Regions from separate parts of the Sporofaciens sp. JLR.KK001 genome, predicted to be linked through region 1. Evidence: a T-box and tRNA genes for the amino acid it is inferred to sense, from the RefSeq annotation. Region 1 holds a T-box; the other holds one or more tRNA genes.
The links. A T-box is a leader RNA that pairs with one kind of tRNA and senses whether it is charged. The one in region 1 lies ahead of VSQ62_RS03360 (valine--tRNA ligase), so its partner is inferred to be a tRNA-Val.

Region 1 (16,445 bases):
TGTCGCGCCCATGAGAAGCATTTTGTCCAGCACAAGCGTATAGACTAATACCAGTACGACTCCGTACAGGATATTTTCCGCCGGCCGGAAGATCGCCTGTGACAGCAGGATACATACGTCGAATGCGTACATGCTGACGGAGACGGGGATCCGCAAGGTCTTGCGAAGCACCAAAGGGGGGATATCCATACCGCCGGTAGAAGCGCCGGAACGGATCACGATCCCAAGCGCCATTCCGATGCCAAGCCCTGAGAAGAGGGTGCACAGCAGGATATCCTGGGTGAGTACATAGTCTCCCAGAATCCGGTCCAGGAGTTCCAGCGACAACGGATATAAGAAGGTGCTGGCAAGTGTGGTGACGGCGAAGGCTTTCCCCAAGATGAAGAAGCCAAGGACCAGCATCAGGATGTTGAATGCAAGGACAAACCAGGAGATCGGAAGGTCTGTCAGGTAGTTGACGGTCAGTGCGATTCCGGTGGTCCCTCCGGTCACAAGGCCTGCCGGGAGCAGGAAGAGCTTAACCGTCAGCGCGTACAGGAAATTACCAATGATTACAGATATAAGTGATAAAAATGTGTTCATAATAATGTGTTCCTCCCATAAAAAATACGCCTGTCAGGGATTTTCCCTAACAGACGTGGATCAAGGCTTTCACCTAATACGGTATTTATGATATGAAAAATATTTGGAAATGTCAAGATGATTTCTTCAAATAATCCGGCGGATAATCTCTTAACAGGCAAGCGCCGCCCCGATCGCTCCCGCATACCGCGCAAGCGGCGTGGTTGTTACGGGTGCGTTCAACGCTTTTGACAGCCGTTCGATGATATAGTTATCTTCGCATAATCCGCCGGTCAGGAAGTATTTGTCATTGGGAACCTGCGCAAGAAGCGATACGACCTTATTGACGACAGATTCAATGACACCGAATGCAATGTCTTCTCTCGGCGTCTCTTTTCCGATCAGGCTGATAACCTCTGATTCGGCGAATACCGTGCACATGGAGCTGATGGTGATCTCGTTGCCCTTCCGCGCAAGTGCGGAGAGTTCTTCCGGTGTGACACCAAGCCGGTTGGTCATGATCTCCAGGAATTTGCCTGTTCCGGCAGAGCACTTATCATTCATGACGAATTTCATGACGCGTCCGTTTTTCAGGGAGATCCCTTTGGTGTCCTGGCCGCCGATATCAATAACAGTGCCGTTTTCTCCGAAGAGGAAATGAGACCCCTTCCCATGGCAGGTGATCTCGGTCACGATATGATCGGCATAAGGAACGGAGATACGTCCGTAACCGGTGGCGACGTAAGTTGTATTTTCTTTTGTGATTCCTTCGGCTTCCAGCGTAGTATAGATCGTATCTGCGACCTTCCGGCTGCTGAATCCGGTGTCTAGCAGCAGCGTTCTGATCACTTCATTGTCTTTGATCATGGCCGCTTTTGCGGCGCTGGAGCCGATGTCTATTCCTACTTGATACATTTGGAATCCCCCTGCTCTTTTCATATGTTACAACATTTCGATGAAGGCGGCAAGTCTTGTTTCGATCTGTCCGCTGTCTGTTGTGGAATAATCGGTTTCCAGTTTCATATACGGGATTCCTTCATCATCGCACATGTTCTGCATCAGAGTAGCTTCCACGTTAAATGTATGACATGCCTGGAGCACCATCTCGATCACGCCGTCGACTTTATATTTTTGGCACATTTCCTTCGTATTGGCAACGCGGCCTTCGTTTGTCGTCATAACGGAACAGTGGATCTCAAGGTAACGGTCAGAGATGGCTCTTAAGATGTTGTCTGCATTCTCGTCGACGAGCATCTTCTGTGTTCTCTCGCCGCCGCAGTCATCGAGACAGACGATGACGCCGCCGTTATTCTCGATGGTCATGCCGACCTTCTGGATGACGCCGGTTGACGGGCAGCCTGTCAGAAGGATTCTCTTAGCATTCTCATCAACAGGTTTTGCGCCGTTCGCCAATGCTTCTTTTGCGGCATCTAATTTGGCCTTATAGCTTGCGTGCTGTGCGTCTACGCCGAAGTTGAACATTCCCTGAGCGAGTGTGGACATTACTTCCGTTGCCTTCATTGCCGGAGGTACGGCGCCTTGTAATGCATATAATTCCATCTGCGTCTTGCGCATCTCATTTCTCTTATGAGCTGCTTCTCTTAATTTCTCATCCGTGATCTCAATGCCGTATTTCTCTTCCATGTATTCCTTGAGAAGCTTCACTTCCTGATACCAGATCTCTTTCGCATAATCTCTCTTCTGGCTCTGAGGAAGGTGGAGCACGTAAGTCTCCTTAATGTCATTGAGAAGCTCGAACATCTTCTTCTTGCCGTCGCAGGTGGTCTCTCCTACGATGAAGTCGCAGAAGTATGTATACGGGCATTTCTCTGTGTAAGCGAATCCATAGCTTGACTTGATAAGCGGACATAAGTTCTTCGGGAGAACCTTCTCTGCATCGGCAATAGGCTCGTTGCTTGTTCCGCACAGTCCCACAACGGATACGCCTGCCGCGTCGAAGAGCTCTAACGGGGTGTAAGAACAGAACATTCCTACCAGATGTCCGCCGTTCTCGACATACTCTTTTACCTTCAGGAATCCGGCCTTTCTCGCGTCAACAAATTCGTCAAATGATTTTGGTAATTCTAAAGTTTCCATATGGTTTATCCTCTCCGTTCTGTAAAATGTCATAGTTTTAGTTTAAAGGTGATAGGGATGAATGTCAAATTTGCAGAATTAATAAGAATATCTATTTATAGATAAAAACTATAAAAGCTTGTTGCGGCGCATCTTAAGCAACTCGTATATGACAAATATACTTTGTTGTGGTAGAATAAAACAATACGGAGCAGAGAAAACCTGTTTTGAGGTGGCAGAAAGTAGGGGATAAAGTATGAGACGGTGGATCGAATATGCTGTAGAGAATTATCGGAGCAAGAATTCATTTGGGTTTCAGTTGGCGAAGGATCTGAAGGAGAGGCAGGTCAGCCAGGCGATAGAGAAGTATGCTAAGATTGTAAAACCGGAAGAAGTGGTTGCCCTGATGGATACGACGGTGTTCAGGTCGGGTAAGACGGGGTTTTTGTTTACAGAGCGCTATTTGTACGGCGACCGGTATAAAGACGAGGGGCCGATCGAGCTTATGTTTCTGGAGAAAGCCGAAGTGCGGCCGGAAAATAATAGCTGCTGCGTGCTGACATACGAAGACGGAAGAACGAGAGAGGTGGATGTCTCTGTATTTCTGGATGTGGTCGACGTGCTTAATATGATGATCAGACAGAGGAAGCAGCATGAAGGAGATGAAGAAGAGGGGGAGCATCTTCAGGAGGCAGATCAGAAGGAAAGAGCAGAATTTGAGAAGGCGGCCGTGTCTGTTGCACCTGCAAGGATCACAGAGAGAGTCGGTATGGACGGCAATGAAGACTTAGTAAGAAGCAGAAGAGCTGCAGAGGATGCAGATACACCGGAGTCCGCCGGAGGAGCCGGAGCGGCGGCAGAGGCGACGGAAGGCGGACGGATGGAGGAGAATCAGGCAGAAGGCGCCAAAACAACGATAGAGGTGACGGAGAAGACGGGCGGTTTTCCGGCGATTGAAGTGACGGAAGGGAGCGGAGAATCAGAGCAGGAGGAGCATCTTCCTATTGAGATTATTCAGTTAGAGGATCTGACAGATTTGGAGGACTTAGAAGATATAGAGGATATTGATGGTTCGGACGATCTGGATGAATCCGAAGTGCAGTTTGGACAGGAAGACCTGTCGGGGACGGAACAGTCAGAAGGATCAGGTTTGGCAGATGCGCAGTCATATGAGCAGGCGCTTAAGCTTGCGGAAGAGGGAGATGGGGCTTCTATGTACCGCCTTGCCATGATGTATTATAATGGCGAACAGACGGATAAGGATGTGAAGCAGGCGCTTCGCTGGTTCCGGGAGTCTGCGAAGGAAGAGTATGTGCCGGCGATGCTTCGGATGATGCAGTTCTACAGGGACGGAGAGCAGGTGAAGCAGAATTTCCAGCTCAGTATGAGCTGGGTGAAGAAGGCGGCTGCTACGGGAGATCCCAGGGGGCAGTTCGCTCTGGCAGATGCGTATATCTATGGCCTGGCAGGCAGACAGGATGTGGATGCGGGTCTTGCGATCTTAGGAGAGAGGGCGGCGCTCGGCGACGAGTCGGCGGAGCGGTTGGTGGAGAAGGTGCTCGGAGATATACAGGATGCCAGGGAGCGGTTTGATGCAGGGATCCGTAACCCAAGCACTGCTTCCGGATATTATGAGATGGGTATGTATTGCCAGAAGGGCGACGGATACTATACTTACCCCAGGGAGGCGGCAGAGTATTTCCAGAAGGCGGCGGAGAAGGAGCATGTGGATGCGCAGTATCAGCTTGCCTGTGCCTATTACTATGGCGAGGGTGTGAAGAAGAATGAAGAGTTGTGCGTCCAGTGGTTAGAGAAGGCGGCGGCTAAGAGCCACAAGGAGGCAATGGAGCTGTTGAATGGAATCCAGGAGAAACAGAAGATCAAGCGCGAGAAGGCAGATTTCAAGAGCAGTCTTAAGCAGGCGGAAAAGGGGGATGCCTATGCACAGTCACGGGTTGCCGAGTTCTATCTTAACGGAACCGGAGTCAAGAAGGACATCCAGAAAGGAATTGAGTGGTACGAGAAGGCAAGCGAGACGGACGAAGGCTATGCTGCCCGCCAGTTAGCCAAGCTTTACGCCGAAGGCGGCATTATCCCGGTCGATGAGGAGCGCGCGGCATATTGGAGGATGGTAGGCGGGGTATTGGATGAATTATAATCAGGACTCCTTAAGACTTTCTGAAAATTCCCTAAACTCCTTGACAAACCACTATCCGGTGTCTATAATCCTGTTTAAAGTCAAGAAATAAAGGCGTTGAAGAAGAGGAGTACGCATTGTTTCATCCTGACAGAGAGAGTTGCCCGCAGGAATCGGCAAGGGTTATCTGTGATCCTGACGGCTGGAAGGCGCTTGAGGACAGAGATGCGGAAGGTAGCTTTGGAGCCGGATGATTGAAACGATAGGAGTAGGTTGTCCCGGAGTCGTTCCCGTTACAGAATAAGAGGAGAGATATAGAAGGAAGTTTCTTCTATATAATAGATAAAGGTGGTACCGCGATTAGATGTCTGATCGCCCTTTACGGTGTAAAGGGCGATTTTTTTAACGCCCTTGAGTGTATAGAAAAGAGTACATGGTACATAACAGTACAGACAAGGAGGACGAGATGAGTGAGAATCTGGCAACAACCTATAACCCGAAAGAGATTGAACCGAAGTTATATGAGAAATGGTGTGAGAATAAGTATTTTCATGCGGAAGTAGACCGCAGCAGGAAGCCGTTTACCACGGTGATGCCGCCGCCGAATATCACGGGTAAGCTTCATATGGGGCATGCACTGGATAATACCATGCAGGATATTCTGATCCGTTATAAGAGGATGCAGGGATATAATACACTTTGGGTTCCAGGAACCGACCACGCGGCCATCTCCACAGAGGTGAAGGTAACGAACCAGTTGAAGGATGAAGGAATCGACAAGAAGGAGCTGGGACGTGAGAAGTTCTTAGAGAGGACCTGGCAGTGGAAGGAAGAGTATGCGGGGACCATCGAGAAGCAGCTTGAGAAGCTGGGAGTATCCTGTGACTGGGACAGAGAACGGTTCACTATGGATGAAGGATGCTCGAAGGCGGTAGAGGAAGTATTTATCAGGCTCTATGAGAAGGGATATATCTATAAGGGTTCCAGGATCATCAACTGGTGTCCGGTATGTAAGACTTCCCTGTCTGATGCGGAGGTTGAGCATGAGGAGCAGGACGGATTCTTCTGGCATATCAAGTATCCGATCGTGGGAGCAGATCAGTTCCTTGAGATTGCGACAACCCGTCCGGAGACGATGCTTGGAGATACCGCCATTGCCGTACATCCGGACGACGACAGATACAAGGATATCATAGGAAAGAAAGCGCTTCTGCCGCTTGTGAACAGAGAGATTCCGATCGTGGCAGATTATTATGTAGACAAGGAATTCGGAACCGGTGCGGTTAAGATCACGCCGGCCCATGACCCAAATGATTTCGAAGTCGGGAAGCGTCATGACCTGCCTGAGATCAATATTATGAACGACGACGCGACCATCAACAAAGAGGGCGGCAGATACGCCGGGATGGAGCGTTATGAGGCGAGGAAGGCGATCGTAAAGGATCTGGAGGAGCAGGGTTATCTTGTGAAGGTGGTTCCGCACTCTCATAATGTAGGAACCCATGACAGGTGCCACACGACGGTAGAGCCGCTTATAAAGCAGCAGTGGTTTGTGCGGATGGAAGAACTGGCGAAGCCGGCGATTGAGGCTGTCAAGAACGGAGAATTAAGGTTTGTGCCTGAGAGATTCGACAAGATCTATCTACACTGGCTTGAGAATATCCGCGACTGGTGTATCTCCAGGCAGATCTGGTGGGGGCATCGGATCCCGGCGTATTACTGTGACGAGTGCGGCGAGGTTGTGGTAGCCAAGAGCGTACCGGACAAATGTCCGAAATGCGGATGTACGCATTTTACACAGGATGAGGATACATTGGATACCTGGTTTTCTTCCGCGCTGTGGCCGTTCTCAACGCTTGGGTGGCCGGAGCATACGGAGGATCTGGATTACTTCTATCCGACGGACGTATTGGTGACAGGGTATGATATCATCTTCTTCTGGGTGATCCGTATGGTATTCTCAGGATACGAGCACACAGGGAAATCACCGTTCCACACGGTATTCATCCACGGCCTTGTGCGGGATTCCCTGGGACGTAAGATGAGCAAGTCCCTTGGCAATGGAATCGACCCGCTGGAGATCATCGATCAGTACGGTGCGGACGCCCTGCGTATGACGCTGATGACAGGCAATGCACCCGGCAATGACATGCGTTTCTATAACGAGAGAGTGGAGGCAAGCCGGAATTTCGCCAACAAGGTGTGGAATGCGTCAAGATTTATCATGATGAACCTTGGGGATAAGGAGCTTAAGAAGCCGGAGGACTTCAAGCTCCGTCCGGGAGACAGATGGATTATCTCCAAGTGTAATAATCTTGTGAAAGAAGTAACCGAGAACATGGATAAGTTCGAGCTTGGCATCGCGTTGTCCAAGATCTATGATTTCCTGTGGGACGAGTTCTGCGACTGGTATATCGAGCTTGCCAAGTACCGGATCTATCATGCGGATGAGGATGCCGAGAGCGCCAACGATGCGCTGTGGACCTTAAGGGAGGTCCTTAAGGATTCCCTGAAGCTTCTGCATCCGTATATGCCGTTTGTCACGGAGGAGATCTACAGTAAGCTGGTGCCGGAGGAAGAGTCACTGATGATGTCCAGATGGCCGGTATATGAGGAAAAGCATCATTTCCCGATGGCGGAGAATATCGTGGAGCACTTCAAGGAGATCATCCGCGGCGTGCGTAATGTACGCGCGGAGATGAATGTCCCGAATTCCCGCAAGGCGACCGTATATGTGGTTTGTGAGGACCAGCAGTTATGCACGGGGCTTTCATTCTTAAGCAATTCGGCGGTGATGATGGCGGCAGCCAATGAATTCATTATCCAGAATGATAAGGCGGGTATCGCGGAGGACGCCGTGTCTATCGTAGTACCGGATGCGACCGTATACGTTCCGCTTGAGGAGTTGATTGATTTCGATCAGGAGATCGAACGTCTGACCAAGGAAGAGACGAGGCTATCCAAGGAGATCGCGCGTGCAGAAGGAATGCTTAAGAATGAGAAGTTCGTCAGCAAGGCGCCAAAAGACAAGGTTCAGGAAGAACGCGAGAAGCTTGAGAAATACAGACAGATGAAGGAACAGGTAAGCGAAAGGTTAGATGGATTGAAAGCGAAGAAGTAAGACGGGAATTGCAAAGCAGATTGGTTACAGAGCATAAGGGGATATTATGAAGAAGATTCAGATCAGGAAGCCTGATGTAAAAGGGGCAGTTCACAAATTAAAAAACTTGAAAAAGGAAGATGTGAAAGCGTACTGGACGGCAAAGCGCGAGAGACGGGCGAGGATTCTTGAGGAGAGAAAGAACAGTGCATTTGCCAGGAAGATGAAACCGGTATATCGGTTTATGAACCAGATCTCGCTGCTGCTTCATGCAGTCCTGGCGTGTATGATCAACTTTGTAATAGAAGCGATCTCCAGGCATTCTGCGATCGAGGCATGGAATTATATGACAGGGACACCATTGGTGTTCCTGTATAATGCTTTTATGATCTTTGTCACGTTTTCTGTCGTATATCTGGTCAGGCGCAGGATGTTTGTCCGGATCATCATCAGTGTCCTCTGGCTGACGCTTGGCGTGGCGAACGGTTATATGCTGATGAAGAGGGTTACGCCTTTTAACGCCCAGGATTTTAAGGTCGCAAAGGACGGACTGACGCTGATCAATAATTATTTCAACGGGATCGAGCTGGTAGGGCTTGCCGTTGGGATCGGGGCTGTTGTGATCTGGGTTATCTCCATGTGGAGGCGGGGCGGCCAGTATGACGGTAAGGTGCGCCGCCTGTGGGCGCTTGCGGGAGTTGTTGTCTGGTTTGCAATCTACGGGGTAATGTCAGACCTGGCTGTGGAGAAGCGGATCGTGTCCACGTATTTCGGAAATATCGCGTTTGCATATGAGGATTATGGGCTTCCGTACTGTTTTATGGCCAGTGTGTTTAACACCGGGATCACGGAACCAAATGATTATAATGAGAAGACGATCGTTGAGATCAGTAATGACCGGGAGATCACCAGGAATGAGACGGGGCGCGGCGAGGATGAGCTGCCGAATATTATATTTATACAGCTTGAGTCGTATTTTGATGTGGAGGAGGCGGAATTCTTCACGACCTCAGAGGATGCATGTCCGAATCTCCATGCCATGTATGACCAGTATTCATCCGGATATTTCAAGGTGCCTTCTATCGGCGCGGGAACGGCCAATACGGAGTTCGAGGTGCTGACCGGTATGAATCTGCGTTATTTCGGGCCAGGGGAGTATCCGTATAAGACGGTGCTCAAGAACCAGGTCAGTGAGAGCGCGGCGACTGCGCTTACGAAGCTTGGATACGGGGCGCATGCGCTCCATAATAACGGCGGGAATTTCTACAGCCGGGCAAGGGTGTTCAACAATATCGGATTTGACAGCTATACCAGTAAGGAGTTCATGAATATTCTTCAGATGACGGAAAATGGATGGGCCAAGGATGATATTCTGATCCAGCATATCATGGATGCAATGGATTCCACTAAGCAGCAGGATTTTGTATTCGGCATCAGCGTTCAGGGTCACGGCGACTATCCTGAGGAGAGGGTGATCGAGAATCCGAAGATTCTGGTGGAGGGGATCGAGGATGAGGCGGCTAAGAACAAGTGGGAGTATTATGTGAATCAGGTCTATGAGATGGATCAGTTTGCGGGGAACCTGGTGAAGGCCCTGGAGGACCGGGGAGAGCCTTCGGTGGTCGTGTTCTACGGAGATCATCTTCCGACTATGGGCTTAAAGGCGGAGGACTTGAAGAGCCGTTATCTGTATAATACGAATTATGTGATATGGGACAATATCGGACTTAAGAAGGAAGACCGCAACATCCCGTCTTATCAGATCATGTCGGATGTGCTGGACCGTCTGGACATCCATTCGGGTACGGTGTTCAATTACCATCAGGAGAGAAGGAAGACCAAGAATTATCTGGCGGACCTGGAGCTATTGCAGTACGATATCCTGTACGGCGACCAGTATGTATATGACGGGAAGCCTCCGATCACGGAAGGGCATATGGTGATGGGAGTGAGGGATGTGACGCTTCAGAACGTCATTCCGCATCTCGGAGAGGGTTATAGCCTGTACGGAGAGAATTTTACCAAGTCAAGCAAGGTATTTGTCAACGGTGAGAAGCAGAAGAGCACATTTCTTAATAATACCAGGATCGATCTGCCGGAGACGGAGCTTTATGAGGATGATGTGATCGTGGTAAGTCAGATGGGATCAAGTAATACAACATTTCGTAAGTCAGACGAATATCTCTATCAGGATAAGGAGCTGGTTGTTCAGGAAGGAACGGCGACAGACAAGACCAAGTCCTGGGTAGAGCAGTTGGACGAGGAAGGATAGAAGGATGGCGGATTCATATACACACAGCCAGGATATTTTCGAATGCCCGGATCATCCGGGCTTCCTGTCGTATGAGGAGGCTGCGGCCTATATTGAAGAGATACCCAGGTTCACGAAGAAGCATACGCTTGAGCACACGAAGGAATTCTTAAGGAGGCTTGGGAATCCGGCGTTTGACCGTAAGATCATCCATGTGGCAGGAACCAACGGGAAGGGATCTGTGTGCGCGTACCTGCAGGCGGTCCTTATGGCGGAAGGCAAGAGCGTGGGCTTCTTCACGTCCCCGCATCTGGTAACCGTCAATGAACGGATCAGGAGGAACAATGTCCCCGTTGATGATGAGACGTTTCTTGCGGTATTCGCGAAGGTGATGGCTGTTGTCAGGCAGATGGAAGAGGACGGGATCGAACATCCGTCATATTTTGAATTCTTATTCGGCATGGGGATGGAAGCATTTGCCGGGATGGATGTGGAATATATCATCCTGGAGACAGGACTTGGAGGGAGGCTTGACGCGACGAATTCGGCGGAGCATCCGTGTCTTACGGTCATTACTTCTATTAGCCTGGACCATACGGAGATCCTGGGAGATACCATCCGGCAGATTGCCGCGGAGAAGGCGGGGATCATTAAGCCGGGGGTGCCTGTATTCTATGACGGGAGCAGCCGGGAGGCGTCTGAGGTGATCCGAAGTACGGCGCTTGAAAGGGGGGCGCCCTGTAGAGAAATATCGAAAAATGCGTTCGAAATCCAAGAAGTTACCCGGAAATATATTGCTTTTTCGCGGACGAATGCGTATGATAAAGATGTTATGAACGTAAGGGTTCCGATCTGCGGATGCTATCAGGCGATGAACGCTGAGATCGCGCTGGAGGCGGCAGAGTATCTCTTGAGAGAAGAAGAGATTCACGGTGAACGGTGGCAGGAAGCGCTGGCGTCTGTCCGCTGGGAAGGGCGGATGGAAGAGGCGGCTTCGCATCTGTACATAGACGGTGCGCATAATCCCGGGGCGATCGAGGCATTTGTGGAAAGTATGAAGGTGCTTGGAGCCGACAGGGGAGAAGGTCCGGTGATCCTCTTCTCGGCAGTCAGTGACAAGAAGTACGGGCAGATGATTGAATATCTGTGCAGGAATCTGAAGGCAAAAGCATATGTGGTCACGGAAGTAGATGATGCAAGGAGAGTTCCGGCGGCAGAGCTTGAGCGGGTATTCCGGCAGCATACCGCGGGGAAGGTCTTAAGGAGGGACGGACTTGCGGAAGCATTACGCGCCGCGGAGGAAGAGCGCGGGGAAGACGGAGATATCTACTGTCTGGGTTCCCTGTATCTTGCGGGGATGATTAAGAAGCATATAGGAAGGAGCGGTCGGCATGCTTGATTATGAAGAGGAACTCAAGAAATTCCAGCCAAGCCTGGAGGTTGAGGATATAGAGAATGCAGTCTATCAGGAGGATCTGACAGATATGACGGACATCCTCCGGGAGATGATGGAACAGGCGAAGTAGAAGAGTAGAGGATCGTATATGGAGTATACACAGAAGCTTTCCTACCAGTCCATGCACTGGTATAACGACGGATTGAAGAAAGCGAAGATTCGGGATCTGTCCGGCGCAATCACGTCTTTGAAGAAGAGTTTACAATATAATAGAGCGAATATTGCGGCAAGGAACCTGCTGGGACTTGTATACTACGGACGCGGAGATGTGGTCGAGGCGTTGGTGGAGTGGATCCTCAGCAAGAACTTCCAGTCGCATGACAACATTGCCAATTATTATATCCAGAAGGTCCGTGAGACAACAGGAGAGCTGGAAGCGATCAATCAGGCCGTGAAGAAATACAATCAATCTCTGGAATACTGCTGGCAGAACGGAGAAGACCTGGCGATCATCCAGCTTAAGAAGGCTGTGACTGTGCATCCGACATTTGTGAAGGCTCATCAGCTCCTGGCCCTGATCTATATGCATACGGAGCAGTATGCGTATGCGAGGCAGTCGATCCGTACAGCGTACAAGCTGGATACTACGGATGAGTTTACTTTGCGCTGCATGCATGAACTGAATCAGATCCGCAGATCCAGGAATGTCAAGATCAAGGAGAAGGAGAAGAAGGACAAGCATACGATCACCTATAATCTTGGCAATGAGACGATCATCCAGCCGGTATCCAACAGTATTAAGGACAACGCAGGGCTTCATACCATTCTTAATATCGTGCTTGGAACGGTGGTGGGGGTTGCGGTGATGTGGTTTCTGATCATGCCTGCCATCAATGCGTCGCGTCAGGATGAGGTGAATGAACAGACGGTGAAATTCAGCGACCAGATCGCCACGCAGACGGCTCAGATCAGCGCGCTCAAGAAGGAACTGGAGGAATACCGGTCGACCAGTGAAGAGACAGAGAACGTGCAGGCAACGGCGGCATCAACGCAGGAAAGCTACGAGATCGTGATATCGGTCGCGTCCCATTATCGGGCGGAAGATATGAGCGATGCCGCCATGGTGGAGGAGCTTCTGAAGGTGAATCCGAATTCGCTTGGAACGATCGGGCGGGAAGATTATGATGAGATCACCGCAGAGTTGTATCCAAGGATGTGTTCTTCCTTATACAGCACCTCGCGGGAGAACTATCAGGTCGCCAATTATGAGACCGCGATCTCGAACCTGGAGCAGGTAATGCAGATGAACGAAGGTTACAGCGATGGGGCCGCACTGCTGCTTCTTGCGCAGTCCTATGAGAAGAGCGGCAATAATGAGCAGGCCAACCTCAAATACCAGAAGCTTGTGGAGAGTTATCCGGATACGGAGGCGGCAGAAGAGGCCAAGGATGCGCTGAAGGCAAGGAACAGCGATACCGCGCCAGAGGAAGACGAAGGGGACGCTGCCGGCAGCGAAGGAGACGATACGGAATAAAATCCGGCTGTTTGGAAGCAGGGCAAAAGGTTATAAATTACGAAAGAAGAGGATATGCGTGAGAGGCATATCCTTTTTGTTATGTGTAGGAAGAGGCCGGGAAAACGGCGGGCAGGGGAATGGTTTCGCTCCTGCTGTAAAAACAGGCGCAAGAAGGAGGATGTATATGAAATATCAGGTACAGGAGAACTGCCTGACGGTATTCCTGCCCAATGAGCTGGATCATCACAATGCGGAAGAGATCAGAAAGGAGTCGGATCACCTGATCGAGCATAATCATATCCGGTATGTGATCTTCGATTTTAAGGAGACGAATTTCATGGACAGTTCGGGGATCGGAGTGATCATGGGGCGTTATAAGCGTATCTATTTGCTGGGAGGAGAGATGTGTGCGGTGCATGCGAATGAGAGAATGAGGAAGATATTGACCATGTCGGGAGTGACCAAAATCATGCAGATATATGAGGAGGAAGAGTAGATGGAGCATACCAATGAGATGCAGTTAATCTTTGACAGCCGTTCATCCAATGAGTCATTTGCAAGAGTGACGGTGGCGGCCTTTATGACATCCCTGAATCCTACGGTAGAAGAGGTCTCGGATGTAAAGACAGCGGTATCGGAAGCGGTGACGAACGCGATCATTCACGGATATGAGAATGAAGTACATAGTATCTGTATCCGGTGCCGCACGGAGGGTAAGACCTTGTATCTGGAGGTGGAGGATACAGGCAGAGGAATCGAGGATGTGAAGCAGGCAATGGAGCCGCTTTTTACTACGAAGCCGGAGCTTGACCGGTCGGGAATGGGATTCTCGTTTATGGAGGCGTTCATGGACAGGCTGGAGGTGTTCTCGGCTCCAGGCAAGGGAACGACGGTGCGGATGGAAAAAACCATTGGAAAAGGAAGGAGACTATGGACCACACAATCGCTTTGATTCAGAGATCTCACGAGGGGGATGAAGAAGCAAGGGCACGGTTGGTGGAAGAGAACACGGGGCTGGTCTGGTGTATCGTTAAGAGATTCTATAACCGGGGCGCGGAAGCGGAGGATTTGTTCCAGGTAGGCAATATCGGGCTTCTGAAGGCGATCGACAAATTCGATATGTCTTATGACGTGAAATTCTCGACTTATGCGGTTCCGATGATATCGGGGGAGATCAAGAGATTCTTAAGGGACGACGGGATGATCAAGGTCAGCCGTTCGCTTAAGGAACTGGCTTATAAGGCATATCTCTGCCAGGAAAGGCTCCAGGAGAAATGGGGCAGAGATCCGACTGTCTCGGAGATCGCCGAGGAGCTGGGCGTGGAGAGGGAAGAACTGTCGCAGGCTTTGGACGCCAGCGGCGATATCGAATCGCTGCACAAGCCCATTTACCAGAAGGAAGGGCAGGAGATCCGGCTGATGGATAAGCTTCAGAAGACGGAGGGGGAGGAGGAACAGATCCTTAACCATATGCTTCTTAAGCAGCTTCTGGCTTATCTTAATAAAGAAGAACGGCGTCTGATCTATCTGAGGTATTTCGCAAACCAGACACAGACGCAGGTAGGCGCGGCTCTGGGTATTTCCCAGGTCCAGGTGTCGAGGATGGAGAAAAAAATATTAAAAAATCTTCGCGAACGAATATAACAGGCATACCATGTATATTTTTCTTGATAACCATCCATACTAATCCGCAAAAGGAATAAAGAAGGTGGAAAGTATGGATGATGCAAGAAAAAAACTCAGGGTATGCCTGATCTGTGTGGTAATGGCGGCGGTGATCGTTGGGTTTGCCTATTATTTTAATGATGTGAGGACGCGCAGTACAATGGATGAGGGGACGCTTGTGCGGCATTATATAACGCTTCGAGGCGGCGAACAGGCATAAGATTAAGGAAAGAAGAGGACAAGTATGGCAGGAAGTGAGACTGTATATATCAAAGCGGACAGGAATGTGGAGGTCACGAAACCGGAGGTCACGCTTGGGGATGTTCTTAAGATAGAATGTTCCAACCCCAATATGGTTCCGAAGCTGAATACATTGAAGCTGCTTAAGTTCCATCATACGGATAAGAAGCATCAGAACCGCACGGCAGTGTCGATATTGCGGGTGATCCAGTGTATTCATGAGCAATATCCGAATATCGACGTACAGAATATGGGGGAGACGGACTTTATCGTGACTTATGAGGAGCAGCAGACGGCCGAGGGAGCAGTACATTATATGAAGGCCGCGGTGGTGGTGGTGATCAGTTTTATCGGAGCCGCCTTCTCTATTATGGCATTTAATAACGATGTTGATACTACGAAAATGTTTTCCCAGATCTATGAACTGCTTACGGGAAATAAATCGGATGGGTTCACCATCCTGGAGCTGACTTATTGTATCGGACTGGTTATAGGGATTCTTACATTCTTCAATCATTTCGGAAAGAAGAAGTTCTCGGTGGACCCAACGCCGATGGAAGTCGAGATGCGTCTGTATGAGAACGACATTCAGTCCACCCTGATCGAGACGTATTCCAGAAAGGAGAAGGAACTGGATGTGGGTGCAAATTCTACTGGCAGTCATCGGACTTAGCGCAGGTATGGTCGTGGCGGGAGGTCTCTTCTCGTTCATCAGCGGACTTGGGGTGATATCGGATTTTGCGGACCGGACGCATACCGGCGAGCATATCCTTCTGTATGAGGACAGTGTGGCGCTGGGCGGTATCCTGGGAAATATTTTCTTCATCTATGGAATACAGATTCCCTACGGCGCTTGGCTTACACCGGTATTCGGGTTATTCGGCGGGATATTTGTGGGATGCTGGTCGATGGCGCTGGCGGAGATCCTGAATGTGTTCCCGATCTTCGTCCGCAGGGTCAAGCTGCTTCGGGGGATTCAATACTTGATTCTTGGGGTTGCACTGGGGAAAGGGATCGGGGCATTTATATTTTTCTTTAATCGATTTTGAGAAGGAGGAAACTGGATATGGATAAGGAACGGCAGCAGCAGGCGTATGAGAATTATGTGAAGAAGAAGACGCCGGTGCATAACCTTCCGGCGAATATGGGGAAGGCATTCATCGCGGGAGGCGTGATCTGCACGGTCGGGCAAGCCGTGCTGAATATTTGTGAGAAGCTTGGACTTGATAAGGATGTGAGCGGGGGATGGACTTCGATGATCCTGGTGGTCATCAGCGTCCTCCTTACAGGATTCAATATCTATCCGCGGATCGCCAAATGGGGAGGCGCAGGGACACTGGTTCCGATCACCGGGTTTGCCAATTCGGTTGCGGCGCCGGCGATCGAGTATAAGAAGGAAGGGCAGGTCATGGGTATCGGCTGCAAGATCTTCACGATTGCGGGGCCGGTGATCCTGTATGGTATATTTACAAGCTGGGTGCTGGGATTCGGGTACTGGCTTCT
Region 2 (16,445 bases), 2.9 Mb from region 1:
TACCCATTCGGGTATATATTGTTGGAATAGTTGACAGATTTGTGGTACAATGTTACCAGTGAACAGAAGATACCAGGTATGGAGGATGAATTATGAGTGGTGTTAGACGAGTATACGTGGAGAAGAAAGAAGGATTTGGGGTACAGGCTCAGGACTTGAAGCAGGAGATCGGAAGTTATCTCGGGATCAAGGATGTGGCGGATGTAAGGGTGCTGATCCGGTATGATGTGGAGAATATATCCGATGAGACATTTGAGAAGGCGTGTAACGGTGTATTTGCGGAACCTCCGGTGGATATGCTGTATCATGAAGAGTTCCCGGCCGCACAGGGGAGCAGGGTATTCTCTGTAGAATTTCTGCCGGGGCAGTTTGATCAGAGGGCGGATTCTGCCGTTCAGTGTGTACAGTTTATTAAGGAAGACGAGCAGCCGGTGATCCAGACGGCGACTACTTATGTGATCCAGGGAACGGACGGAGAGATCTCTGACGAGGAGTTTGGCGTAATCAAAGCACATTGCATTAATCCGGTGGATTCCAGGGAGACCGGGATGGAGAAGCCGGATACTCTGGCGGCGAGATTCGATGAGCCGGAGGATGTGATCATTTTTGACGGTTTCAAGGATATGGAAGAAGAGAAGCTTAAGGCGTTGTATGATTCTCTGGGACTTGCCATGACATTTAAGGATTTTCAGCATATCCAGAAGTATTTTGAAGGGGAAGAGAAGAGGGATCCGTCCATGACAGAGATCCGTGTGCTGGATACATACTGGTCTGACCACTGCCGCCATACAACGTTTTCCACAGAGCTTACGAAGGTATCCTTTGGGGAAGGAGACTATAGGAAGCCGATCGAAGATACTTACAGGCAGTATCTTGAGGATCACAGCGAGATCTTTAAGGGAAGGGAAGACAAGTTCGTGTGTCTGATGGATCTGGCGCTTATGGCGATGCGTAAGCTTAAGAGAGAAGGGAAGCTTACAGACCAGGAGGAGTCGGATGAGATCAATGCCTGCAGCATCGTTGTGCCGGTTGAGGTAGACGGTGTAGAGGAAGAGTGGCTTGTGAATTTCAAGAATGAGACGCATAACCACCCAACGGAGATCGAGCCTTTCGGCGGTGCAGCTACCTGTCTTGGCGGTGCAATCCGTGATCCGCTGTCAGGACGTACCTATGTATATCAGGCCATGCGTGTAACAGGGGCGGCAGATCCGACCGTATCAGTCAGAGATACCATGAAGGGGAAGCTTCCGCAGAAGAAGCTGGTCCGCGAGGCGGCCCACGGCTATAGTTCGTACGGTAACCAGATCGGCCTTGCGACGGGGATGGTGAAGGAGATCTATCACCCGAATTATGTGGCGAAGCGTATGGAGATCGGCGCGGTACTGGGCGCTGCTCCAAGGCGGGCGGTGATCCGTGAGACGTCGGATCCGGGGGATATCATCATCCTGCTTGGCGGACGTACCGGGAGAGACGGCTGCGGCGGTGCGACAGGCTCTTCCAAGGTGCATACGGAGGAATCCACGAAGACCTGCGGCGCAGAGGTGCAGAAGGGCAATCCGCCGACAGAACGCAAGATACAACGTCTGTTCCGCAGGGAGGAAGTCAGCAGCCTGATCAAGAAATGTAATGATTTCGGTGCAGGCGGAGTCTCGGTTGCGATCGGAGAACTGGCGGACGGCCTGAAGGTGGATCTGGACAAGGTGCCTAAGAAGTATGCCGGTCTCGACGGGACGGAGATTGCGATCTCCGAATCTCAGGAGCGTATGGCAGTCGTGGTAGATCCTAAGGATGTAGATACCTTCATGGGATATGCCAGAGAGGAGAACTTAGAGGCGACCTGCGTTGCGGTTGTGACGGAGGAGCCAAGGCTTGTATTGTCCTGGAGGGGCAAAGAGATCGTGAATCTCTCACGTGCTTTCCTGGATACCAACGGGGCGCATCAGGAGACGGAGGTTGCGGTAGATATTCCGGACAGGAAAGACAGTATCCTTGTAAGAGAGGAGATCCCGGATGTGAGAGCGAGATGGATGAGCACATTGAGCGATCTGAACGTATGCTCCCAGAAGGGGCTTGTAGAGATGTTCGACGGTTCCATCGGGGCGGCGTCCGTATTCATGCCTCACGGCGGCAGATATCAGACGACAGAGACACAGACGATGGTTGCGAAGCTTCCGGTGCTTACCGGCGACTGTGACACGGTGACTATGATGAGCTACGGATTTGATCCTTATCTGTCTGACTGGAGCCCTTATCATGGTGCGGTCTACGCGGTGACAGAGTCGGTGGCGAAGATCGCGGCAGCCGGCGGCGACTGCAGTAAGATCCGTTTTACCTTCCAGGAATACTTCCGGCGCATGACGGAGGATCCGCACAGATGGAGCCAGCCCTTTGCGGCTCTCTTAGGCGCTTACAATGCCCAGCTTGGCTTTGGGCTGCCGTCGATCGGCGGCAAGGACAGCATGTCCGGGACTTTCGAGGATATTGATGTTCCGCCGACACTGGTGTCATTCGCGGTAGATGTGGCCAGAGAGAAGGAGATTATTACGCCGGAGCTTAAGAAGGCGGGAAGTAAGCTGATCTGGCTGCGCACGATGACGGATGAGTACGATATCCCGGTCTATGATAAGGTGATGGAGCAGTACGGGAAGTTCACACAGGATATCCGCGAGGGCAGGATCTTGTCGGCCTATGCGCTGGATCGGCACGGTATTGCTGCGGCTGTCAGCAAGATGGCTTTTGGTAACCGGATGGGTGTTAAGATCGAGCATAATGTGGACGAGAGGGATCTGTTTGCGCCTGCATTTGGTGATATTATCGCGGAGGTGCCGTCAGAGAAGGTTGGACAGCTTCAGATTACTTATACGGTGATCGGCGAGGTATTGGAGGAACCGGTGATTTCCTACAGAGATATTTCGATAGCAATGGTAGAGGCAGAGGCAGCGTGGAAGGAACCGCTTGAGAAGGTGTTCCCAACGAACTCCAAAGCCCAAGGGCAGGAGGAGAGGATCGAGAAAGGCCTGTATGAGACGAAGGATATCCATATCTGTGCCCATAAGATCGGACAGCCGACCGTATTTATCCCGGTATTCCCGGGAACCAACTGTGAGTATGACAGCGCCAGGGCATTTGAGAGAGCCGGGGCGAAGACGATTGTCAAGGTATTCAGGAACCTGAATGCAGAGGATATTCTCGATTCAGTGAGCGTGTTCGAGCAGGCCATCGATCAGTCGCAGATCATCATGTTCCCGGGCGGTTTCAGTGCAGGTGATGAGCCGGACGGTTCGGCCAAGTTCTTTGCGACCGCGTTCCAGAATGCGAAGATGAAGGAAGCGGTGGAACGGCTGTTAAGTGAACGGGACGGGCTTGTGCTGGGTATCTGTAACGGATTCCAGACTTTGGTGAAGCTTGGTCTGGTTCCGAACGGCAGGATCACTGGCCAGGATGAGGCGTCTCCGACGCTGACCTATAATACGATCGGACGCCATATCTCGAAGATGGTATATACGAAAGTGGTCACCAATAAGTCGCCGTGGCTTCAGAAGGCGAAGCTTGGCGGAGTCTATACGAATCCGGCTTCTCACGGTGAGGGAAGATTCGTTGCGAACGGCGAGTGGATCGACAAGCTATTTGCGAACGGACAGGTAGCGACCCAGTATTGCGATCCGGCAGGGAATATCACGATGGACGAAGAGTGGAATGTGAATGGTTCTTACTGTGCGATCGAGGGTATCACGAGCCCGGACGGAAGGGTATTCGGCAAGATGGCTCATTCCGAGAGGCGTGCAAGGTCTGTTGCAGTGAATATATACGGGGAACAGGATCTTCAGATCTTCGAATCTGGTGTTGAATATTTTAAATAAGATATATTATACTGAGTGTCAGATTTGACGCTCAGTATATACGGGGCTGCCGGTGAATGTCCCCGGCAGCCCCGTATATAGAAATGTATATGTAATATGTATCATGATCTGTCATGATCAAGTGACTACCAGGCCTTATTCAACTGCTGCCTGTAGACGTACTGGCGGATATCCCGTTCGGCGCCCTTGGACTGGTCAATGAACTGGCAGCCGTAACCATAGTGGTTCTCGCGGATGATGGTCTCGCGCAGGATCTTGGCCCGTACTTCCTGGTTCTTCTTCATAAAGCAGTATTCGAATTCAAATTCTTCATCCAGGTCAAGACGGGTATTGGTAGTCATATAGAGACCGCCCACGCTGATATTCTGGATGACTCCACTGAACCGGCCGTGCTTCAGGGAGATGAAATTCACCTCCTTGACCATCCTTACGCGCAGCTCTTTCTGGCGCTGTAGAACCTGGATCATCTCTAAGATCTTACAGTCGGCTGTCCACGGCTCTAATACATAGGGATCTTCGTTCTTGCGGATCTCAAGTTCACAGAAGGTCTTGATATAACCTACCTGGCTGTCGCAGAAATCTACCTGAAGCCGGTCTGTCTTGGTTCCAAGTTCATTATTATCATCAAAATGCAGGGTAATCTTATCGTCTACCGTTCTCACCCGTGCCCTCACTACAACGTCTGAATCCGACCCATAAATAATACATGTGTTGCAACTCTTTAATATCATAACTGTAAAAATTCCTCCTTATAGAAGTACCGTCTAACTGAGTTAATTTTATCACGCGGTTGTATGATTTGCAATCACTATTTGGGGAAACGCAGGAAATGGTATTTGACGTTATAGAGAAATTTCAGAAATGAATTGATTTCACAGGTGAGATTGTTTATAATAAATGCAAGGCAACGTAGGCAATATTGATGTTGGCTTTATTTTTGCTATAGACTATTGTGGAGATAGATATTGTGGAGATAGAAAGCGTATGTTTGCTGAGGTAGCGTATTAATCAAACACAGGGGGATAAAAGATGTTTAATAATACAAAGAAGTTTTTGCTTACCAGCGTCAGTTGTCTGGTGGTGTTGTGTATCGTCATTTTCGTCTGGCTTGGATCGGTGATGGGGGGAAAGAGCCATGATGCGATCAATGAGGTAGGTACACTCTATATGTCCGAGATGAGCACGCAGCTACAGCAGAAGTTTGATGCGATCATCAACCTGCAGGTTTCGCGTGTGGAGGCGCTGATCAGGCGTACACCTCCGGAATCGGTCAGCTATGGTACAGAGATGATAGAGGAACTGGCCCTCAGTGCGGATATCAGGGAGTTTAAGCATCTTGGTCTTTACCGGAAGGACGGCGGATGTGAGACGGTCTATGGAGAATCGGTGAGATTCTTAAGTGAGGAAGAATTCCAGGATGTCATTTCAGATGATGATAAGTTTATCACAAGCGGATATAATGAGAGCGATGAGAAGCTGCTTTTGATGGTGGTCGACGCAGCTTATCCGATGAAGGACGGCAAGACCAGCGACGTGATCGTGGCGGGGATGCCCATGTCTTATCTGGAGGATGCGCTTGTCCTTGAGGGAGACAGCTCTATGGTCTATTCCCATATTATCCGTAAGGACGGAGAATTCGTCGTTCGGTCAGGGGATGCATTCCGTGATAATTATTTTTCGCGTATCGAAGAGACGATTTCGACAGAGAATCCCAAGGCGCCGGACCAGTATGTGAATGAATTGAAGACGGCGATAGATAATAAGGAGAATTATTCTGCACTGTTGGAGGATACGAACGGAATCCATCAGCATCTTTATTGTGCGCCGCTTGCTGCCACAGACTGGTATCTGGTATCTGTCATGCCTTATGGGATACTGGATGATGCGATCATGACTCTGAACAGCCAGCAGCAGATATTGATATTGGCGGCCTGCGGCGTGATCCTGCTTGCGGTGGGAGTGATCTTCATCCTGTATTACAGGCTGACGCAGCAGCAGTTAAGAGAGCTTGAGCGGGCAAAGAAGCGGGCGTTCAGGGCGAATCAGGCTAAGAGCGAATTCTTGTCCAGTATGAGCCACGATATCCGAACGCCGATGAACGGTATCGTGGGGATGACGGCGATCGCGATGGCGAATGTGGATGATTCGATGCGCGTACAGGACTGTCTGAAGAAGATCTCTCTCTCCAGCCGTCATTTGCTTGGACTGATCAATGACGTGCTGGATATGTCGAAGATCGAGAGCGGGAAGCTGACGCTGAATATGGACATCCTCTCCCTGCGGGAAGTGATGGAGGCTCTTGTCAATATTGTTCAGCCTCAGATCAAGGAGAAGAATCAGCATTTTGACATATTTATCCAGAATATCCAGACAGAGACGGTCTGCTGTGACGGCGTGCGCCTGAACCAGATATTGATTAATCTCCTGTCCAATGCTGTCAAATTCACCCCTGCGGAGGGAAGGATCAATGTCTATCTGACCCAGGAGGATTCACCGGCGGGAGATACGCATGTGAGATGCCATTTCCGGGTGAAGGATAACGGAATCGGTATGTCCGAAGAGTTCCAGAAGAGGATATTCGATACCTTCTCAAGGGAAGATATGAAGGTACAGAAGATAGAGGGTACCGGGCTTGGGATGTCGATCACGAAGGTGATCGTGGATATGATGGGCGGTACCATCGAAGTGAACAGCAGACAGGGTGAGGGAAGTGAATTCCATGTGATCCTGGATCTGGAGAAGGCGACGATCGAGGAAGAAGAGATGGTTCTCCCGCCTTGGCGGCTCCTGGTGGTGGATAATAATGAGGATCTGTGTTTCAGTGCGGCGTCTGCCTTAAAGGAGATAGGCGTACAGGCAGATTGGGCGCTGAGCGGCCGGGAGGCGCTGCAGATGATAGAAGAGCACCACAGGAAGCACATGGAGTATGAGATCGTGCTGCTGGATTGGAAGATGCCGGATATGAACGGTCTTGATACGGCCCGGGAGATCAGGAAGATCGTAGGGGATGATCTTCCAATATTGATTATCTCTGCCTATGATTGGAGCGATATTGAGGATGAGGCGCGTGCCGCCGGAGCGCAAGGGTTTATCTCCAAACCATTGTTCAAATCTAACCTTTATCTGGGCTTAAGCCGATATATGGAGGGAGGCTTTGTGGAAGAGAAGAGAGAGGAGGAGATACAGAAGTTTGAGGACCTTCGTATTCTGCTGGCAGAAGATAATGAACTGAACTGGGAGATTGCGGAGGATATCCTTACAGATGCCGGTTTTGAAGTGGAGTGGGCGGAGAATGGACAGATATGTGTGGATATGTTCAGTCAGTCCGAGCCTGGCTACTATGACGCGGTCCTTATGGATATCAGGATGCCGGTAATGAACGGCTATGAGGCGGCGAAAGCGCTGAGAGCCCTTGACCGGCCGGATGCGGATCTTCCGATCATTGCTATGACGGCAGACGCCTTCTCAGAGGATATCCAGAGATGTCTTGAGTGCGGCATGAATGAGCATGTGGCGAAGCCGATCGATATCCAGAAGCTTATGAAGCTTTTGAGAAGGTATTTGGCATAATTGTGATAACAGGTGTTAGAAAGAGGTATAAATGAACAGAAATAAAAATGTTTTCGAGAAAAAGAAGATTTTGATTGTAGACGATTCGGAGATCAATCGTGCCCTGCTGTCAGATATGCTCTCTAATGAATATGAGATCATTGAGGCAGAGAACGGACTGGAAGCTTCTGCGATCCTGCACGAGCAGGAGCAGGAGATCTCTCTGATGCTTCTGGATATCATGATGCCGGTGATGGATGGCTTTGAGACTCTGGAGGTTATGAATAAGAATGACTGGATCAAGGATATCCCGGTGATCATGATATCGGCGGAGACCGTTCCGGCATATATAGACAGGGCATATGAGCTTGGTGTTCAGGATTACATCAACAGGCCTTTTGATGAACAGACCGTCCGGCGCAGGGTGGTGAATACGATCCTTCTTTTTTCCAAACAGAAGGAACTTACCCATATGGTCACGAACCAGATCATGGAGAAGGAAAATGACAATAAGCTGATGATCGAGATCTTGTCCAATATTGTTGAGTTCCGTAACGGGGAGAGCGGTCTCCATGTACTCCATATCAGAACTTTGACAGAGTTTTTCCTCAAATGGTTGATCGAGCAGGGAGAATACGGGCTTTCCCAGGAGGATATCTATCTGATCTGCAATGCGTCCGCGCTCCATGATATCGGTAAGATCTCCATTCCCACGGAGGTTCTGAACAAGCCGGGACGTTTTACGGATGAAGAATATGAGATCATGAAGGGACACGCGTTAGAAGGCGCCAGATTGCTGCAGGATATTCCGTTGCGGGAGAATGAACCGCTGATTCAGATGGGATATCAGATCTGCCGCTGGCATCATGAGCGCTACGACGGAAGAGGGTATCCGGACAGACTTAAGGGGGATGAGATCCCAATCGCGGCGCAGGTAGTGGCGCTGGCGGACGTCTATGACGCGCTGACCAGCAAGCGTGTGTATAAGGCTGCGTATTCCCATGAGAAGGCAGTTGAGATGATCCTGAACGGAGAATGCGGAGTGTTCAACCCGGTTCTTATGAATTGCCTCAGAGAGACTTCGGCAGACCTTAAGGAAGAGCTTGCACGGTCAGAAGGGCAGAATTTCCAGGAGGAAGCGCTGGACGCCGTGGAGCAGATGATCGAGAGCGGCGAGGTGGAAGTTTCCGACAGGACGTTCAAGCTTCTGGAGCACGAGAGAGTGAAGTATAAGTTCTTCGCGGAGCTGTCCCAGGAGATCCAGTTCGAATACACGGTGACCCCGGAGATGCTGATCCTCTCCGAGTGGGGAGCAAAATACCTGAATATGCCGGAGACATTTTTGAACCCGAAGACGGAGGCCTTCGCTACTTCAGTATTTGCGGAGGGCGACTTCCTGCATCTGCTTGAGAAGCTTGAGAACTCGACTCCGGATGATCCTGTGATCGAGGAGAAATATCTTCTGAATATTAATGGGCACGAGAGATGGAGCAAGGTTATCGCCAGGTCTATGTGGTCGTCCTGGGAGCCGCCGGAATTCTCCGGAGCCATCGGCAAGATTGTGGATATCCATGACGAACTGGAGAAGATGAATCATCTGCAGGTTATGGCGGCCCATGATTCCCTGACGGGCCTTCTGAACCATAAGACGGCGAAGACACAGATTGAAGCGATCCTGTCCAGAGATACCGAGAAGAAGTATGTTCTGATCGTGTTTGACCTGGATCATTTCAAGCAGGCCAATGATACATACGGTCATCTGTTTGGCGATGAAGTGCTTAAGTATGTGGCGGATATTATGAAGCGCAATACCAGAAGCTTTGATATCATCTGCCGGATGGGCGGAGATGAGTTCCTTCTCTTTATGCCGTATAAGGATGAGATAGAGCCTCTGGTGAAGCGAATCTTTCATCTGCTGTGCGATCAGTATAAGGAATTCCCAATCAGCGTGAGCATGGGTGTCGCTGACGCGAAAGAGTGCGGCGGAGATTATGACGCTCTGTTCCATATGGCGGATAAAGCCCTGTATAAGGTGAAACGAGGCGGAAGGAATAACTATTGTTTTTATAAAAACGAATTAACAGGAGGAGATGTACAATGACGGTAAAGGAATGTTATGAGGCGATCGGAGCAGATTATGAGGATGTGATGGGACGTCTCAGGAAGGATGAGAGGGTTCAGAAGTTTGTATTGAAGCTTCTGGATGACAAGAGCTATGAGCTGCTTGAGAATTCGGTTGCGTCGAAGGATATGAGCGAGGCGTTCAGGGCGGCGCATACGTTAAAGGGAGTGTGCCAGAATCTATCTCTGACACCGTTATTCCAGTCTGCATCCGAGCTTGCGGAGAGACTGAGGAATGCACAGGATTACAGCGAGGATATGGAACCGCTCTTAGAGCAGGTGAAGAAGGACTATACACATATGATTGACTGTATCAGACAGTTGGCATAGCATGGAAATGAATTTTAGAGGGCACTCTATTGCAGGATATTCGAAAGAATCTCCTGCATTTTCTATAAATTTTGAATAAAAATGAAGGAAAAGAGAAGCAAAATTGCAAAAAAATCAAAAAACCTTGAAAAAAACCTTGTGTTCTGCACAAAAATCCTTTAAAATATGAGAGAAATAATTTTAGGAGGTAGCAAGCTATGTCATATGTTGATGAAGTCCTGGAAAGAGTAGTGGCGAAGAATCCTGCTGAACCGGAATTCCACCAGGCAGTAAAAGAAGTATTAGAATCGTTAAGGGTAGTAGTTGAGGCCAATGAAGAGAAGTTCAGAAAAGACGCCCTGCTGGAGAGACTGGTAGAGCCTGAGAGACAGTTGAAGTTCCGTGTACCGTGGGTGGATGACAACGGTCAGGTTCAGGTGAATACTGGTTACCGTGTACAGTTTAACAGTGCGATCGGTCCATACAAAGGAGGATTGCGCCTTCATCCGTCTGTGAATCTTGGAATCATCAAGTTCCTTGGTTTTGAACAGATATTCAAGAACTCTCTGACCGGCCTTCCGATCGGCGGAGGAAAGGGCGGATCTGACTTCGATCCGAAGGGCAAATCAGACAGAGAAGTTATGGCGTTCTGCCAGAGCTTCATGACAGAGCTCTGCAAATATATCGGTGCGGATACAGACGTTCCGGCAGGTGATATCGGAACGGGCGCCAGAGAGATCGGCTATATGTTCGGCCAGTATAAGAGGATCCGCGGTGTATACGAGGGTGTACTTACAGGCAAGGGCTTAAGCTACGGCGGTTCCCTTGCAAGAACAGAGGCAACCGGATATGGTCTGTTATATCTGACAGAAGAGCTTCTGAAGATCAACGGCAAGGAGCTTGCCGGCAAGACGGTCGCGATCTCTGGTTCCGGTAATGTTGCGATCTACGCGACACAGAAGGCGCAGCAGTTAGGCGCGAAGGTAGTGACGGCCAGTGATTCTACCGGATGGGTCTATGATCCGGAAGGAATCGACGTGGCGGCGCTTAAGGAGATCAAAGAAGTGAACCGTGCAAGGCTTACCGAGTATAAGAAATATCGTCCGAATTCCGAGTATCATGAGGGACGCGGAGTATGGTCTGTGAAAGTAGACGTAGCGCTTCCATGTGCGACGCAGAATGAGCTCCATATTGAAGACGCGAAGATGCTTGTAGAGAATGGCTGCACGATCGTAGCGGAGGGCGCGAATATGCCTACTACGCTGGAGGCAACCGAGTACCTGCAGCAGCACGGCGTTATCTTTGCACCTGGTAAAGCGGCGAATGCAGGCGGTGTTGCTACATCTGCGCTTGAGATGTCACAGAACAGCGAGCGTTTGAGCTGGACCTTCGAGGAAGTGGACGCGAAGCTTAAGGGAATCATGGTCAATATCTGCCATAATATGGTGGATGCAGCAGAGCGTTACGGTGCGAAGGGCAATTATGTTGTCGGGGCTAATATTGCCGGATTTGAGAAGGTTGTAGACGCTATGACGGCACAGGGGATCGTATAGAAAAATAAGCCTGCCTTGAGCTTATACGTCTCATGGCAGGCTATATTATATGATTACTAATTTGCCAAAAATTCTTCGATCTCTTCTAAGCTTTTTCCGGAAGCAACGAGCAGCTCGGCGGCCTTCTGGATCTCGGCTTGTTTCTGTTGCTTTTCAACCATTGCTTCGTAACGGATCTGGTCTTTTTTCAGTTGCTTCAGGTTCGCTTTTTCTTGTTTTAATTCGGCAGATAATGATGTGATTCTCTCCTCTGCTGCTTCAATTAATTCAGGATAATTCTTTTCTTCTACCTTTCTTCTTGCCATAATAAACAACCTCCATAATATAATGTAGTTTTAATTTTTTGCTTATAATAAAGATATCATTCCTTGGCGCAAGAGTAAAGAGTTTCGAGGCAATTTTTATTAAAAATTACATTATTTTTCGGTCAAAATAAGGCATCAATTGCCGGTTTTTTTATTCAATAAAATGTGATAAAAAAAGATTGAAAAAATTGTAAAAAGGTGTTGACAAAATATGTATTCTAATAGTATAATAGCAAAGCAGGTTCGAGATAAGAGCTTCGCAAACATGGGATCTTAGCTCAGCTGGGAGAGCATCTGCCTTACAAGCAGAGGGTCATAGGTTCGAGCCCTATAGGTCCCATTAACAACAATAATTGTTGTTTAATTGAATATGGCGGGATAGCTCAGTTGGCTAGAGCACACGGTTCATACCCGTGGTGTCGCTGGTTCAAATCCAGTTCCCGCTACTTTCAAAAGAGTCTGTTTATACAGGCTTTTTCTTTTGCTTTTTTTCAGATGCGCGGATGTACTATATACAAAAAATATGAAATCCTTTATAATGGAGATCATGGAATGATTGACTCGCATAGACAGCGAAAAGTCGGTCAACAATAAGCGTAAATGAGAACGGAAAGGAGAGAATGTTTCATGAGAATTGGAATGGGATATGACGTTCACCGGTTGGTGGAAGACAGGGACCTGATTCTTGGAGGCGTGAAGATCCCCTATGAGAGAGGGCTTCTGGGACATTCGGATGCGGATGTGCTTCTGCATGCCATTATGGATGCGCTGCTTGGGGCGGCGGCGCTTGGAGATATCGGAAAGCATTTCCCGGATACGGATCCTGCGTATAAGGGCATTTCCAGTATCAGATTGTTGGAGCATGTAGGAGAATTGATCGAAAAGGAGCTCTATGTCATCGGGAATATTGACGCCACGATCATTGCCCAGAGACCGAAGATGGCGCCGCATATTGAGCTGATGCGTGCCAATATAGCCGAGACTCTGCATCTGGAGATCGGTCAGGTGAATATTAAGGCGACGACCGAGGAAGGACTTGGATTCACCGGAACCGGGGAAGGGATCTCGGCACAGGCGGTCGCTTGCCTGCATACGATCGCGAATTACAGCTATGCGGCGGGGCCGGAGGAAGGCAGATGTGAGGGATGCGGCGGATGCCCGCATAGAATAGCCGGAGAGGAAGAGACGAGAGGATAAGAAGAGGGGATAAGAGGCATTGGATGTAAGAAAACTTGAGCAGAAAGAGCATAGAGATACCAGATCCCTGTATGAGGAAGTCTTCAGCGAGGACAGTGTGTCTTTTGTGGAGTATTATTATAGTGAGAAGACGAAGGATAACCAGATCTATGCCGTAGAGGAGGACGAAGGAATCCGCGCCATGCTCCATCTGAATCCGTATAGGATTTGGGTCAATGGAAGCGTGAAGGATGTGAATTATATCGTTGCTGTCGCGACACAGGAAGAATACCGCAAGCGGGGGTATATGGCAGCGCTTTTGAAGAGATCACTTAAGGATATGTATGAGGCGGGAGAGGCATTCACGTTCCTGATGCCGGCGTCCGAGCGTATCTATCAGCCCTTTGACTTCCGGACGGTCTATGAACAGGATCGGAAGTTCTATCGGAAGGAGGACGAGGCGATACCGGGGATCAGCATTACGGATGCAGCCGCGGCAGACTGCAAAGGATTGGCTGAGGCTGCTAACCGGGAGCTGTCTGGAAGCTGCCAGGTATTCGCTGTTCGGGACGAGGCGTATTATATGAGGCTGATCCGGGAATATGACAGTGACGGAGGGAAGCTTAAGGTATACCGAAGAGATGATGAGATCATAGACTGCCGGGGATATTACCCGGGGGAGGAAGAGGACGGGATACCGAAGATCATGGTGAGGATCGTGGATGTCAGAAGGATGCTGATGTCCCTGTCCCTTCGTTCCCTTGCGGGGGCCTGCTTCTGTGTGACGGATCCGCTGATCGAAGAGAATAACCGCTGTATCGTGATCACAGGGACGGAATATTCTGGAGTGATGCTGATGGACGGGAAAGAAGAGAACTCGGAAGGGACGATCAGCATAGCAGCGTTGGCAAGCCTTGTATTTGGCGCGAAGACGGTGGAGGAGGTATGCCTGGAAGAAGGCGTCCTGATGACAGACAGGCTGAGAGAAGAGCTTGGGAAGATCATTCCGCTGTCGAAGATCTGCCTGAATGAGACCGTGTGATGAGAGTACGTTTGGGTACACTATATTTTGCAGTTTGGGACGTAGTAAATGGGTAGTTTGCTACGTCCCAAACTTATCTTAAACGTATCTTTAGAATATCTTTAGATTTTCATGGCAACTCTCTTAAGATTTTTTGGGTATGATGATTACATCAAGAAACAAAGGAGGAGATGCAGCTATGTCAGTTCAGGTACTTACCCAATATTTCACACAATACGGAGCGATATTCGTATTTGTGATCGTCCTGCTGGAGTATATGAATCTTCCGGGTTTCCCGGCGGGTGTGATCATGCCGCTGGCGGGAATCTGGGCGGCAAAGGGCGCGATCAGTTTCCCGATGGTGATGCTGCTTTCCGTAGCGGCGGGACTTCTTGGAAGCTGGATCTTGTATTTCCTTGGAAGGCTTGGAGGCGACGCGTTCTTCCGGTTCTATGTCAGGAAATTTCCTAGACAGAAGGAGTTGATCGAGAAGAACTTAGAGGCGCTTAGAAGACGGGGTGCTGTGGGAGTATTCTTAGGAAAGCTGGTTCCGATGATACGGACGCTGATCTCGATTCCGGCGGGAATGATCTCTATGGAGTTTGGGAGATATACTTTAAGCTCTGCCTTAGGGGTACTGGTCTGGAACACGGTATTTATCGGGGCAGGATATATGATGGGGGACACGGTGTGGAGGATATTCGCATGATGCGGCAGATTCCATCGGCCGTGAATATAATACGAATCAGTCAGAGAAAGGAAATGGAGCAGCGATGGAGACGAATCAGATCAATCATGTATTAATCGTAGAGGACGACAAGGAGATACGCGAAGGTGTGGAGATCTATCTGAGGAGCCAGGGGTACGAGGTATTCCAGGCGGCAGACGGGATCGAGGGACTTGCGGTCATTGAGAAGGAGGAGATCCACCTGGCAATCGTGGATGTGATGATGCCTAAGATGGACGGGATACAGATGACCATCAAGCTTAGGGAGAAGCATGATTTCCCTGTGATCTTCCTGTCGGCAAAATCAGAAGAGGTGGATAAGATCCTGGGGCTTAACATGGGCGCTGATGATTATGTGACGAAGCCATTTACCCCGATGGAACTTCTGGCAAGGGTGAACTCTCAGATGAGGAGATACCGCAAGTTCCTGGAGAAATTAGGCGGCAGGGACAAGGGTGAGAATGTTCATACCATCGGCGGATTGGAGATCAATGAGGACTCTGTGGAGGCATTCGTCGACGGGGAGCCGGTGAAGCTTACACCGATCGAGTATAAGATCCTGCTGCTTCTGATGAAGAACCCTGGAAGAGTCTTCTCGGCGGAAGAGATCTATGAGCGGGTGTGGAACGAGCGGGCGGTGAATACGGATACGATCATGGTACATGTGAGAAATATCCGGGAGAAGATAGAGATCAATCCAAAGGATCCAAAATATTTAAAGGTGGTGTGGGGTGTTGGTTACAAAATTGAAAAGCAACCGTAAACTGACAATCGTATTGATCGTTCTGACGATCGTGATTCCGGTATTCATAATCATGGGGCAGTATTGGAACTGGTATGTGAATGCGGAGGCGGTCGCGGAGAATTCCGATCATTCAGCCGTTGTATCGGAGGAGTTCCTGGAGACGTTCCTGGATGCGGGATACATTCTCTACAATACGGAGAACGGAAGGGACCGCGACCCGGAAGCGGTGAAGGAGATCCTGCAGCAGAATAGCGGTAGAATGTCGGCCTATGAGAGGATCTATCCGTTTCTTGATTACCGTGTCAAGGATGAGGATGGGAATGACGTGGCCAAGAGTACGGCGGATTCCGAGCGGACGGTGGGGGAGAACAATCTGTCTTCCTTTGCGCTTGGGATGGTGATCTCCTATGACAAATATGGTGAAATCGATGTTCGGATCAGGGAAGGAGAATACAAGACAGAACAAAGTGTTGCATTCCGGGAAGTGATCAGCAGATATGATGATTCGAACTGGGAAATGGAAAGATACGATGAAGAGACAGAGGAGTGGGAGACGATCCGTCTGGAGCAGCCGAAGAACCGGACCTATATCTACGGAATGACGGGAGAAAATCTGCAGGCTTATATTGATAATAACTGGTATACGGGATATGATGCGGCGGATTCTATGATAAATCTTGTGATCATCCTGGTATTGATGACGGCGGTTCTTGCATGGGTACTCCCGATGCTTCCTGTCTGGCAGTTGGAAGAGAGAACATTTCTTAAGGTACCGTTTGAAGTGGTGGTGATCGTATTTCTTGCCATGGCAGGAATCCTTGGAGAGAATCTGTGGTGGATCGCAGAACGGGCAGGGGGAACACCGGATATCATTGATTTCCTGATATGGGTGGTTGTATTTGCCGTGACGTTCTGGGCGGCGACATGTCTAAGGCAGGTGTATACGATGGGAGCCAGAGCTTATATGAAGGAACGGCTGCTGTGCGTCCGGTATTGGAAGTATATCCGGCGGGCGTGGCAGTATGCGGTCGGGAAGACGAAGAAGTGGGCCGGTAAATGTTATCATTTCATAGACCGGA

Region 2: it has a tRNA-Val gene. The T-box ahead of VSQ62_RS03360 (valine--tRNA ligase) is inferred to sense a tRNA for this amino acid. The anticodon was not compared.

What each region holds. Positions count from the first base shown of each region.
Region 1 is NZ_JAYMNO010000001.1:621,420-637,864, forward strand. Features, by position in the region: gene VSQ62_RS03340 (YitT family protein) at 1-582, opposite strand, end outside; gene VSQ62_RS03345 (acyl-CoA dehydratase activase) at 733-1,476, opposite strand; gene VSQ62_RS03350 (double-cubane-cluster-containing anaerobic reductase) at 1,504-2,658, opposite strand; gene VSQ62_RS03355 (tetratricopeptide repeat protein) at 2,894-4,795, shown strand; T-box leader at 4,883-5,157, shown strand; gene VSQ62_RS03360 (valine--tRNA ligase) at 5,241-7,895, shown strand; gene VSQ62_RS03365 (LTA synthase family protein) at 7,942-10,146, shown strand; gene VSQ62_RS03370 (bifunctional folylpolyglutamate synthase/dihydrofolate synthase) at 10,151-11,524, shown strand; gene VSQ62_RS03375 (hypothetical protein) at 11,517-11,651, shown strand; gene VSQ62_RS03380 (tetratricopeptide repeat protein) at 11,670-13,055, shown strand; gene spoIIAA (anti-sigma F factor antagonist) at 13,222-13,533, shown strand; gene spoIIAB (anti-sigma F factor) at 13,534-13,989, shown strand; gene VSQ62_RS03395 (SigF/SigG family RNA polymerase sporulation sigma factor) at 13,968-14,681, shown strand; gene VSQ62_RS03400 (hypothetical protein) at 14,755-14,922, shown strand; gene VSQ62_RS03405 (stage V sporulation protein AA) at 14,947-15,615, shown strand; gene VSQ62_RS03410 (stage V sporulation protein AB) at 15,578-15,991, shown strand; gene VSQ62_RS03415 (SpoVA/SpoVAEb family sporulation membrane protein) at 16,009-16,445, shown strand, end outside.
Region 2 is NZ_JAYMNO010000001.1:3,479,695-3,496,139, reverse strand. Features, by position in the region: gene VSQ62_RS17875 (phosphoribosylformylglycinamidine synthase) at 93-3,860, shown strand; gene VSQ62_RS17870 (PilZ domain-containing protein) at 3,986-4,591, opposite strand; gene VSQ62_RS17865 (hybrid sensor histidine kinase/response regulator) at 4,890-7,430, shown strand; gene VSQ62_RS17860 (bifunctional diguanylate cyclase/phosphohydrolase) at 7,462-9,510, shown strand; gene VSQ62_RS17855 (Hpt domain-containing protein) at 9,507-9,860, shown strand; gene gdhA (NADP-specific glutamate dehydrogenase) at 10,058-11,392, shown strand; gene VSQ62_RS17845 (hypothetical protein) at 11,449-11,697, opposite strand; tRNA gene VSQ62_RS17840 (tRNA-Val) at 11,965-12,037, shown strand; tRNA gene VSQ62_RS17835 (tRNA-Met) at 12,070-12,143, shown strand; gene ispF (2-C-methyl-D-erythritol 2,4-cyclodiphosphate synthase) at 12,325-12,894, shown strand; gene VSQ62_RS17825 (GNAT family N-acetyltransferase) at 12,914-13,915, shown strand; gene VSQ62_RS17820 (DedA family protein) at 14,094-14,603, shown strand; gene VSQ62_RS17815 (response regulator transcription factor) at 14,668-15,384, shown strand; gene VSQ62_RS17810 (sensor histidine kinase) at 15,356-16,445, shown strand, end outside.